Lactiplantibacillus plantarum: one gene and its partner. The protein of the gene in region 2 binds, or shares a complex with, the protein of the main gene of each other region. Links are inferred from orthologs where the notes say so. Each region holds a gene or a part of one and is shown on either strand. Other genes may lie near its edges.

Region 1 (2,946 bases), 330 kb from region 2 along the record:
TTGGATTTTTTTAGCGGTTGGGGAGAAGCCAGCCAAATGGCGAGATACGGTTATCTGAGGGGGAATCGTTGAGATTGGCGTGGCGGGTATTTTGGTTAGAAATTGAGGGAGTCTCAAAATTACTTAAAGTTACGCAATATTGCCGTCAATTCGTTTCCCGTGAATAGTAGAAGTTGTAAAATTAACATAGGTGTCACTGACAATGGAAAAACCGCGATTTTTGTATGAGATGCTGACCTTAAAGTACAGCAATCACGGCCAAAATTTGCTATAATGTTTGGTGACTGATTTTTAGAAAGGGTGGCGAACAGCGTGTCGAAAGAAAGCCTATTGGCAGGAATGAATGACAAGCAGCAAGAAGCCGTTTTAGACACAGAAGGACCGCTACTAATTATGGCCGGTGCGGGCTCGGGGAAGACCCGTGTATTGACGCACCGGGTAGCTTATTTAATTGAAGAGCAAGGGGTCAACCCCTGGAATGTTTTAGCGATTACGTTTACGAACAAGGCCGCACGCGAAATGCGTGAACGGGTTGGTAAGCTGTTAGGTGAATCGGCGCAGGAGGTCTGGGTCTCAACGTTCCATGCCCTGTGTGTCCGAATTTTACGACGTGACATTGAACAAATCGGGTATAACCGAGCGTTCACAATCGCCGGCACTAGCGAGCAACGGACCTTAGTCAAACGAATCTTGACGGAACAAAATATCGATTCGAAAAAATTTGATCCACGGTCAATCTTATCCGCAATTTCAAATGCGAAAAATGACTTACAAACGCCGGAGATGTATAAAGAATCGGCTGCCAGTCCCTTTGAGAGTGTCGTGGCAGACGTTTATTTGCAATACCAACGTGAATTAGCGGCTGATCAAGCCGTTGACTTTGATGATCTGATCATGCTGACGATTCAATTATTCAAGCAGAATCCAGAAACGCTGGCGTGGTACCAAAACAAATTCCATTATATTCACGTGGATGAATATCAAGATACTAATAACGCACAGTATACGTTAGTCAACTTGTTAGCTGACAAATATAAAAATTTGTGTGTAGTTGGGGATGCGGATCAATCCATCTATGGTTGGCGGGGTGCCAACATGGAAAATATTCTCGATTTCGAAAAGGATTATCCGCAAGCTGACACGGTGATGTTGGAGCAAAACTATCGTTCGACAAAGACAATTTTGTCGGCGGCTAATGCAGTTATTAACAATAATTCAACGCGGCGGCCGAAGAAATTATGGACTGAGAATGAACCGGGTGACAAGATTTCTTATTATCGTGGTCAGAGTGAAAGTGATGAAACTCACTTTGTCATTGCCAAGATTCAAGAAAGCATGCAGCAGGACAAAATGGACTACGGCGATTTTGCGATCCTTTATCGGACGAACGCACAATCCCGGGTAATGGAAGAGTCACTCGTTAAGGCGAACATCCCCTATACAATGGTCGGTGGTAATAAGTTCTATGACCGTAAAGAAATTCGGGACGTCTTATCCTACTTGACTTTGGCAGTGAACGATCAAGATTCAATGAACTTTGAACGGGTCGTTAATGAACCTAAGCGCGGCATTGGTCAAACGAGTGTTGAAAAATTGCGGTTGTTCGCGGATGAAGCGGGTTATTCCATGTTGGAAGCAGCTAGCAATGTTGATATGGCTAATGGCATTTCAGCACGAGCGAAGGGTGCTTTAGCGAAGTTTGCAGCGACGATGAATGAATTGCGCGCTATGCGGGAATACTTATCCGTGACGGATTTAACACAAGAGATTCTTGACCGCACGGGTTACATGAAGGCGTTGAAAGATGCTAAGGCAACGAAATCGTTAGAGGCACAAGCCCGTATCGAAAACATTGAAGAATTCTTGTCTGTCACCAAACAATTCGATGATAGTTATCAACCTGAAGATGAAGATAGTGACAAATTCGTGGACTTCTTAGCGGATTTAGCACTGGTTTCGGATGTGGATAACGTTGAGGAAGAACCCCAAGCCGTGACGCTGATGACGTTACATGCAGCGAAGGGGCTAGAATTTCCGGTTGTTTTCTTGATTGGGATGGAAGAAGGTATCTTCCCACTGTCCCGGGCAATGATGGATGAAGACGAGCTGGAAGAAGAACGGCGGTTAGCATACGTTGGGATTACGCGGGCTGAGAAGAAGCTGTACTTGACCAATGCATACTCACGGATGCTTTACGGTCGGCGGCAGAATAATCCGGCTTCCCGTTTCGTTGAAGAAATCGAACCAGAATTACTCAAAAATGAAAATACGTTGGATGGTGCAAGTAGCACTGGTCCTAAAGTTCCATTTGGTGCGGATCGTGAACGGCGTGCTTTTACACCTTCATATAAAAAGAATCCAGTGGGGACGCGGGCCACGGTCAAGAAGGCTAGTGGCACGGGTGCTGACAAGAATAGTTGGTCGATCGGTGATAAAGTCAAGCATCGTAAGTGGGGAACCGGAACGGTCGTGAAGGTCTCCGGTGCTGGTGAAGATGCTGAACTAGACATTGCTTTCAAATCTGAAGGAATCAAGCGGTTATTAGCCGCATTTGCACCGATCCAAAAAGTACAGGACTAGTTAGGAGGACTGGCTGATGGCGGACAAACCCAACACAATGACGGTTGAGCAGGCGGCTGATGAAGCGGCTGCTTTACGGCAAACGTTAAATGAATGGCGTCGGCAGTACTATGACGAAGATGCGCCGAACGTTGAAGATAGTGTGTATGATCAAAAGTATGAACGGTTGGTCGAACTCGAACAAACTTTTCCACAGCTCGTTACACCGGATTCACCGACGCAATTAGTTGGTGGAACGGTTAAAGCAGGCTTTGATAAAGTGACCCATGAGATTCCGATGTTGTCATTGGGCGACGTCTTTTCACAAGCTGAGTTACAAGAGTTTGTTGATCGCTTGGAACAAAACGTTGGTCATCCAGTCGATTA
Region 2 (8,564 bases):
TTTCAGGCAGCTTATTCACGGCGTCTATCAGAAGGCAAGGATGAAACGCTAGAAGGCCAGATATTGTCGGTAGCCGATAAAATTGACCTATTGTATGAGTCGTTTGGTGAAATTCAAAAGGGTAATCCAGAACCAGTTTTTAGGGATATTTATCAAGAAAGTTTAAAAACAATTGTCGCGTTTAAAAAGATGACTAGTGTTCAATATTTCTTAAAAGCAGTGCTGCCAGAGATGTTAGCGGAACCGTTCACGCATCAGGATCAATTACAGGCGCTGACGACCCAGATTTTAACGGCCGGGCCGCAATCCGATTAATGGCGAAAGTATGTTCGATGTGCTAAAATTAAATGCGATTTGAATGTGATAGGGAAGCGCGGGCTTGCCTATTTTTTATGGTGCGACAGTAAGATTTAGTTATCAATAGATGATATGAACGGGTGACCGTTTAAAAGGAGGACTACGTTTGATTGATCGGGTAGATAATAATCATTTTGACTTAGTTTCAGATTACCAACCAACGGGCGATCAACCCCAAGCGATCCAGCAATTAACTGCTGGCATTGAATCGGGAGAAAAAGAGCAGATCTTGTTGGGGGCGACCGGGACCGGGAAGACCTTTACAATTTCGAACGTGATTGCAAAGGTGAATAAGCCAACGTTAATCTTGTCACATAACAAGACGTTAGCGGGTCAATTATACGGGGAGTTTAAGAAGTTTTTCCCGAACAATGCCGTTGAATATTTTGTGAGTTATTACGATTATTATCAGCCGGAAGCGTACGTGCCTTCGAGTGATACCTATATCGAAAAGGACTCGGCAATCAACGATGAAATCGATAAGTTACGGCACTCTGCGACCAGCTCATTATTGGAACGCAACGATGTGATCGTCGTGGCATCGGTCTCCAGTATTTTCGGTTTAGGGGATCCTCACGAGTACCAAGATCACGTAGTCTCACTGCGAGTCGGCATGGAGATCGACCGCAATGATCTGTTGCGTAAACTTGTTGATATTCAATTTGATCGTAACGATATTGATTTCCAGCGGGGGCGTTTTCGGGTCCATGGTGATGTCGTAGAAATCTTTCCGGCTTCACGGGATGACCACGCATTGCGCGTTGAATTCTTTGGCGATGAGATTGATCGAATCCGTGAGATTGACGCCTTAACCGGTGAAATTGTAGCTGATCGTGAACATGTTGCGATCTTCCCAGCGACCCACTTTATGACGAATGATGCGATTATGGAACACGCCATCAAGGGCATTGAAGATGAGTTGGATGGCCGCCTGAAAGAATTGACAGCCGATGGCAAATTGTTAGAGGCGCAACGACTCAAGCAGCGGACGACCTATGATGTCGAAATGCTCAAAGAAATGGGCTACACTAGTGGTATCGAGAACTATTCACGTTTTATGGATGGCCGTAAACCTGGCGAACCACCGTATACGTTACTGGACTTCTTCCCGAAGGACTTTTTGCTCGTGGTCGATGAGTCACACGTGACGATGCCCCAAGTTCGGGGAATGTATAATGGGGACCGAGCACGTAAACAAATGCTAGTCGATTATGGCTTCCGTTTGCCAAGTGCGTTGGACAACCGGCCATTGAAACTTGAAGAAGTTGAACAGCATATTAATCAAGTGGTTTATATGTCCGCAACGCCGGGCCCTTACGAAATGGATCGGACCAAGCATGTCGTCCAGCAAATTATTCGACCAACTGGTTTATTGGATCCTACGATTGAGGTTCGACCGATTATGGGTCAGATCGATGACTTAGTGGGTGAAATCAATAAGCGCATTGAGGTCAACGAACGGGTCTTTATCACCACGTTAACTAAGAAGATGGCGGAAGATTTGACCGACTACTTTAAGGATTTAGGCATCAAGGTACGGTACTTGCACAGTGATATTAAGACGTTGGAACGAACGCAGATCATCCGCGACCTGCGTCTGGGCAAGTTCGATGTGTTGGTCGGGATCAACTTGTTGCGGGAAGGAATTGACGTTCCCGAAGTTTCACTAGTTGCGATTTTGGATGCGGATAAGGAAGGTTTCCTTCGTAACGAGCGTTCGTTGATCCAAACGATTGGTCGGGCGGCTCGTAATGAGCACGGTTCAGTGATTATGTACGCTGACACCACGACTGATTCGATGCAGGCCGCGATGGATGAGACTGCACGTCGTCGTGCCGTACAGATGAAGTACAATGAAGATCATCACATCACGCCACATACGATTAAGAAGGCCATTCCAGAGCTAATTGCTTCGACGAAGACCACTGAAGACGCGGGCAAGAAGGATGACTTCTTAGAAACCGACTTTGATGATATGACCCGTGAACAACAATTAGATATGATTAGTAAGTTGGAAGAACAGATGAAGACCGCCGCTAAGAAGCTCGACTTTGAACAAGCCGCAACGCTGCGTGATACGGTCATGGAATTGAAAGCACAAATTAGCTAGCAGGTTGCTGGCTTGAGATTGAGGAGGCCTTTTTTTGGCAAATGATAAGATTGTCATTCACGGTGCGCGAGCCCATAATTTAAAAGATATCGACGTTACCATCCCGCGCGACAAATTAGTCGTGATTACGGGGCTGTCTGGCTCAGGTAAGAGTTCGTTAGCGTTCGATACCTTGTACGCGGAAGGACAACGTCGCTACGTGGAAAGTTTGTCAGCGTACGCGCGTCAATTCTTAGGACAGATGCAAAAACCAGACGTTGATTCAATTGATGGGCTTAGTCCGGCTATTTCGATCGATCAGAAAACAACATCCAAAAACCCGCGCTCAACGGTCGGAACCGTTACAGAAATCAATGATTATTTACGGTTACTGTGGGCCCGAGTCGGTGAACCGATTTGCCCGAACGATGGGACACCGATTGCGAGTCAAACTGTTGAACAGATGGTTGATCGGATTCAGAAATTACCGGAACGAACGAAGTTGCAGATTTTATCACCAATTGTCCGCCAGAAAAAGGGCGAGCACAAAAAGATCTTTGAAAAGATCAAGCGTGAAGGTTTCGTGCGGGTCCGTGTTGATGGTGATATTCATGATATCAGTGAAACTTTTGAACTGAACAAGAATCAACAACACACGATTGAAATCGTCATTGATCGGATCGTTGTGAAGTCAGGTGACCGTTCTCGGTTATTTGATTCTTTTGAAGCGGCGTTGCGATTAAGTGGGGGCTATGCGATTGCGGATGTGATCGGTGGCGAACCCATTATGTTCTCAGAACATTATGCTTGTCCTATCTGTGGGTTTACTGTGGGAGAACTTGAATCACGATTATTCTCGTTTAACGCGCCTCAGGGAGCTTGTCCAGACTGTGAAGGTCTCGGAATCAAGCTAGAAGTCGATGAGGACCTTGTCGTACCTGATAAGTCGCTGACATTGGCTGAAGGTGCGTTAGCGCCTTGGAATCCAATCAGTTCACAGTATTATCCTGAAATGTTGAAGCAAGCTTGTGAACAGTTAGAAATTCCGATGGATGTGCCGTATGAAGACTTATCAAAAGCTGATCAACAAACGGTTTTGTATGGGTCTAACGGAAAGACGTTCCATTTCCACTACCAGAACGACTTTGGTGGTGTTCGCGATGTTGACGCTGTGTTTGAGGGCGTTATCAACAATGTTGACCGCCGCTACCACGAAACGAATAGTGATTTCACCCGCGATGTGATGCGAAAGTATATGACGGAACTCACTTGTCAGACTTGTCATGGGTTCCGCTTAAATCGCAAGGCCCTGTCTGTCAAAGTTGGTGGCGAACATATCGGGATGGTCTCTGACTTAGCCATTGGTAAGGAACTCGATTTCTTTAACGAGTTGAGCTTATCAGAACAAAGTCTCGTGATTGCTAAACCAATCTTGAAGGAAATCCGCGACCGGTTATCATTCTTGCAAAATGTGGGACTGGCGTACTTAACGCTCAGCCGTTCTGCACGGACGCTGTCTGGTGGGGAAGCCCAGCGAATCCGGTTAGCAACACAGATCGGATCGAACTTGTCCGGCGTGCTCTATATCTTGGATGAACCATCAATTGGATTGCATCAGCGGGATAACGACCGCTTGATTGGTTCACTTAAGAAGATGCGCGATCTGGGGAATACGTTGATCGTGGTCGAACATGATGAAGACACGATGCGGGCCGCTGACTATATCGTGGATATCGGCCCGGGTGCCGGTGAAAACGGTGGTGAGGTCATGGCGGCCGGAACGCCCAAGCAAGTGGCTCGCTCGCGGAAGTCACTGACCGGCCAATATCTATCGGGCAAACGGTTTATCCCACTACCTGAAACTCGGCGTCCGGGTAATGGTAAGAAGATTCGTATCACTGGTGCGGCCGAAAACAACCTCAAGCAAATTGACGTTGATTTTCCACTAGGCGAATTTGTCGTGGTAACGGGGGTTTCCGGTTCTGGTAAGTCGACCTTGGTTAACGATGTTTTGAAACGCGTATTGGCACAGAAGTTGAATCGTAATTCTGAAAAGCCTGGTAAGTATAAGAGTGTCAGTGGTATTAAGAATATTGAACGGTTAGTTAATATTGACCAAAGTCCAATCGGCCGAACACCACGCAGTAATCCGGCCACATATACTGGTGTCTTTGACAATATTCGTGATTTATTTGCACAAACGAATGAAGCTAAATTACGTGGTTACAAGAAGGGCCGCTTTAGTTTTAATACTAAGGGTGGTCGTTGTGAGGCTTGTCACGGTGACGGGATTCTAAAAATTGAAATGAATTTCTTGCCCGATGTCTTTGTACCTTGTGAAGTGTGTCATGGTAAGCAATACAATTCTGAAACGTTGGAAGTTGAATACAAAGGCAAAAATATTGCCGATGTTCTTCAAATGACCGCTTCAGAAGCTGTTAAGTTCTTTGAACCAATTCCAAAGATTCGACGGAAACTACAGACCTTGGTCGACGTTGGTTTGGGCTATGTTAAGTTAGGCCAACCCGCCACGACTTTATCAGGTGGAGAAGCCCAACGGATGAAGTTAGCTTCCGAATTGCACAAACAACAGTCGGGGAAGAATTTCTACATCTTGGACGAACCAACGACTGGGTTGCACAGTGAAGATATTCGGCGCTTGATTGGTGTCTTGGATCGGTTGGTGGATGCGGGTAATACCGTGTTAATCATCGAGCATAATTTGGATGTTGTGAAGTCGGCGGATTATTTGATTGACTTGGGCCCAGAAGGCGGTGACGGCGGCGGAACAATCGTTGCTACTGGGACACCAGAACAGGTCGCTGAAGTGGCTGAAAGTTATACTGGCCAATACTTGAAGCCCGTTCTAGAACGGGATCGAGCACGTGAAGCAACTGCACCTGCTAAATAACGGGCAATGTGCTACACTTGAGTTTGTAATGTAATTTTAATTTAGAGGAGTTGTTTGTACATGGCTAAAGTAGAAAGTTTTACATTAGATCATACCAAGGTTTTAGCACCTTACGTTCGTAAAATTACGGTGGAAAATGGGCCTAAGGGTGATGCCATCACTAATTTTGATTTGCGGTTAGTTCAACCTAACAAGACCGCTATTGATACGGCGGGCTTACACACGATTGAACATATGTTGGCTGGATTATTACGTGATCGGATGGATGGCGTGATTGACTGCTCACCATTCGGTTGTCGGACTGGTTTTCATTTGATTACTTGGGGTGAACATGACACCGTTGAAGTTGCTAAGGCATTGAAGTCCTCATTAGAATTCATTGCTGGCCCAGCTAAGTGGGAAGACGTACAAGGGACGACCATCGATAGCTGTGGGAATTACAAGGATCATTCTTTATTCTCAGCTAAGGAATGGGCCAAGTTGATTTTATCGCAAGGAATTTCATCGGATCCATTTGTACGCAAAGTCGTTGAATAGACCAAAATATAAAAAGTAATGGTGGTGCCGGCCACCAATTAAAAAGAGCCTAGCTTTTCATAACGAAAAGCTAGGCTCTTTTTGCTGTTTACTGACATTGTGCGAGCTTAGCGGTCCTGAATCGTGGGAAAACAATCTAAGATTAGATTAAGGTAGTGTTTCAAAAATAACAAAAAATATACTGATATTGGTGAATATCTGCATAAAAATTCTATATTTTAGTGAATATTGCGCAAATAATGAATATATTTAAAATATTATTGAATAAAGTTAAATTGGGTGGTACGATACTGTCATTGATAAAAGCAAAGATAAAAATTTCGGAGGTACAAATCAATGGTCAAACAAAATGATAAAATTATTCTCGCTTATTCTGGTGGTTTAGATACGTCGGTCGCAATTAGTTGGTTGAAGGATAAGGGCTATGATGTTGTGGCCTGCGGAATTGATGTTGGTGAAGGCAAGGACATGGATGCAATCAAAGAAAAGGCCCTAAAATTAGGGGCTGTTTCATCATATATGATTGATGCTAAGCAAGAATTTGCTGAAGAATATGCGTTAATTGCTTTACAAGGTCATACCTTGTATGAAGGTGAATACCCGCTGGTTTCAGCACTTTCACGTCCTTTAATTGCTAAGAAGTTAGTCACATTAGCCAAGCAAGAGCACGCTGTTGCAATTGCCCATGGCTGTACTGGGAAGGGTAATGATCAGGTTCGGTTTGAGGTTGCCATCCACGCTCTTGCACCGGATATCAAGATCGAAGCGCCTGTACGTGATTGGCACTGGTCACGGGAAGAAGAGATCGATTACGCTAAGGAACACAATATTCCCGTACCAATCAATTTGGACAGTCCTTACTCGATTGACGAAAACTTATGGGGCCGGGCTAATGAATGTGGCATTCTAGAAGATCCATGGCAGGGCGCGCCTGCCGATGCGTTTGACCGGACGAAGGCCTTAGCTGATACGCCGGATACGCCAACGACTTTGGAAATCACTTTTGAGGCTGGGGTGCCAGTTGCTTTAGATGGTGAATCACTTAACCTAGCTGATTTAATCATCAAGTTGGATCAGATTGCTGGTGAACATGGAATTGGTCGGATCGACCATATTGAAAACCGGTTGGTCGGTATCAAGTCACGGGAAGTTTACGAAGCACCAGCTGCAACGGTATTGCTCAAAGCACATAAAGATTTGGAAGATTTGACGTTTGAGCGTGAGTTAGCTCACTTCAAGCCAATCATTGAACAAAAGCTTGCGGATACGATCTACAACGGTCTTTGGTTCTCACCATTGATGGAAGCGATGGTTGCCTTCTTAAAGCAAACTCAGCAAGTCGTCAATGGGGTAGTTCGGGTACAACTCTTCAAGGGTAACGTTATTACTGAGGGGCGGAAGTCACCCAACTCACTATATGATACGAACTTGGCAACCTATACATCAGCGGATTCATTTGACCAACAAGCGGCAGTTGGTTTCATTAAGCTATGGGGCCTACCAACGCAAGTTAATGCCCAAGTCCAAGCGAAGGCTCAGGCTGAAGCTAAGACTGATAAGGCACACGCCTAATGAGTACCCAGAAGCTATGGGGTGGCCGGTTTACCGAAACGGGTGCTAAGTATGTTGATGACTTTGGGGCATCAATTAGCTTTGACCAGTTGCTTGCCGCAGAAGATATTGCTGGTTCACTGGCACACGTTAAAATGTTGAAGAAAACTGGTATTTTGCCCGCCGCTGATGTTGATCAAATTGTTGCTGGATTGGAAACCTTGGCTGAGCGTCAAAAACAAGGTAAGTTGGAATTTTCAACGGTCAACGAAGACATTCATATGAATATTGAGTCATTATTGACCGAAGAGATTGGGCCGGTCGCTGGGAAGTTGCACACGGCCCGGTCGCGGAATGACCAAGTTGCCACGGATTTCCACTTGTACTTGAAGCATCAATTACCACTAATATTGGACCGGCTACATGAACTGGAAACAGTATTGGTCGATAAAGCGAGTGAAAACGTGGAGACGGTCATGCCGGGGTACACGCATTTGCAACACGCCCAACCCATCTCGTACGCGCACTACCTGTTAGCTTATTACCAAATGTTCAAGCGGGACATGGAACGCTTCGAGTTTAACCTGAAGCATACCGATATTTCGCCATTGGGAGCCGCTGCACTTGCTGGAACGACTTTTCCAATCGACCGGGAATATAGTGCGAAACTATTAGGATTCAGTGAAGTCTATCATAATAGTTTGGATGCCGTTTCTGACCGGGACTTCGTGCTTGAGTTTCTCAGCAATGCTTCGATCCTGATGATGCATCTCTCACGGTTTTGTGAAGAAATTGTCAGCTGGAGCAGTTATGAATTCAAGTACATCAGTTTGAGCGATCAGTTTTCAACGGGTAGTTCGATTATGCCGCAAAAGAAGAACCCTGACATGGCCGAATTGATTCGGGGCAAGTCCGGCCGGGTTTACGGCAACTTGATGGGATTGCTAACTGTCATGAAAGGGATTCCGCTCGCTTACAATAAGGATCTGCAAGAAGACAAAGAAGGGGCGTTTGATACGGTCACGACCGTGTTAACGAGTCTCCACGTCTTCACCGGCATGTTGGCAACGCTGACCGTTAATGAAGATCGGATGGCTGATGCCACGACTAACGATTTCT

The links. Proteins that work in one complex are often made in the same cells at the same time.
Region 1: the proteins of uvrB (region 2) and pcrA are in contact, whole or in part, in a crystal structure (PDB 7EGT), measured with the Thermus thermophilus proteins. The link is inferred for Lactiplantibacillus plantarum from one-to-one orthologs. Residues at the interface, in WP_096411307.1 of Thermus thermophilus: Glu23, Leu25, Arg26, Asp27, Gly28, Glu29, Arg30, Phe31, Arg55, Glu326, Asp327, Phe328, Glu379, Ser382, Gln383, His398, Gly400, Arg401; in WP_096412145.1 of Thermus thermophilus: His654, Arg656, Phe657, Gln666, Asp668, Glu669, Lys680, Arg681, Leu682, Ser683, Lys685, Tyr686, Ala687.

What each region holds. Positions count from the first base shown.
Region 1 is NZ_CP039121.1:2,276,299-2,279,244, reverse strand. It holds pcrA (DNA helicase PcrA), read left to right. Parts: upstream 1-312; coding sequence 313-2,580; downstream 2,581-2,946. Other genes in the region: ligA (NAD-dependent DNA ligase LigA), read left to right, coding at 2,597-2,946. UniProt on the Escherichia coli protein: A helicase with DNA-dependent ATPase activity. Unwinds DNA duplexes with 3'-5' polarity. Translocates on single-stranded DNA with 3'-5' polarity. Initiates unwinding more efficiently from a nicked substrate than double-stranded DNA.
Region 2 is NZ_CP039121.1:2,600,395-2,608,958, reverse strand. The notes cover bases 1-2,965. They hold uvrB (excinuclease ABC subunit UvrB), read left to right. Parts: upstream 1-463; coding sequence 464-2,467; downstream 2,468-2,965. Other genes in these bases: uvrA (excinuclease ABC subunit UvrA), read left to right, coding at 2,502-2,965; E5260_RS12295 (HD domain-containing protein), read left to right, coding at 1-315. Outside these bases: more of uvrA, read left to right, coding at 2,966-5,357; E5260_RS12280 (S-ribosylhomocysteine lyase), read left to right, coding at 5,418-5,894; E5260_RS12275 (argininosuccinate synthase), read left to right, coding at 6,231-7,466; argH (argininosuccinate lyase), read left to right, coding at 7,466-8,564. UniProt on the Escherichia coli protein: The UvrABC repair system catalyzes the recognition and processing of DNA lesions. A damage recognition complex composed of 2 UvrA and 2 UvrB subunits scans DNA for abnormalities.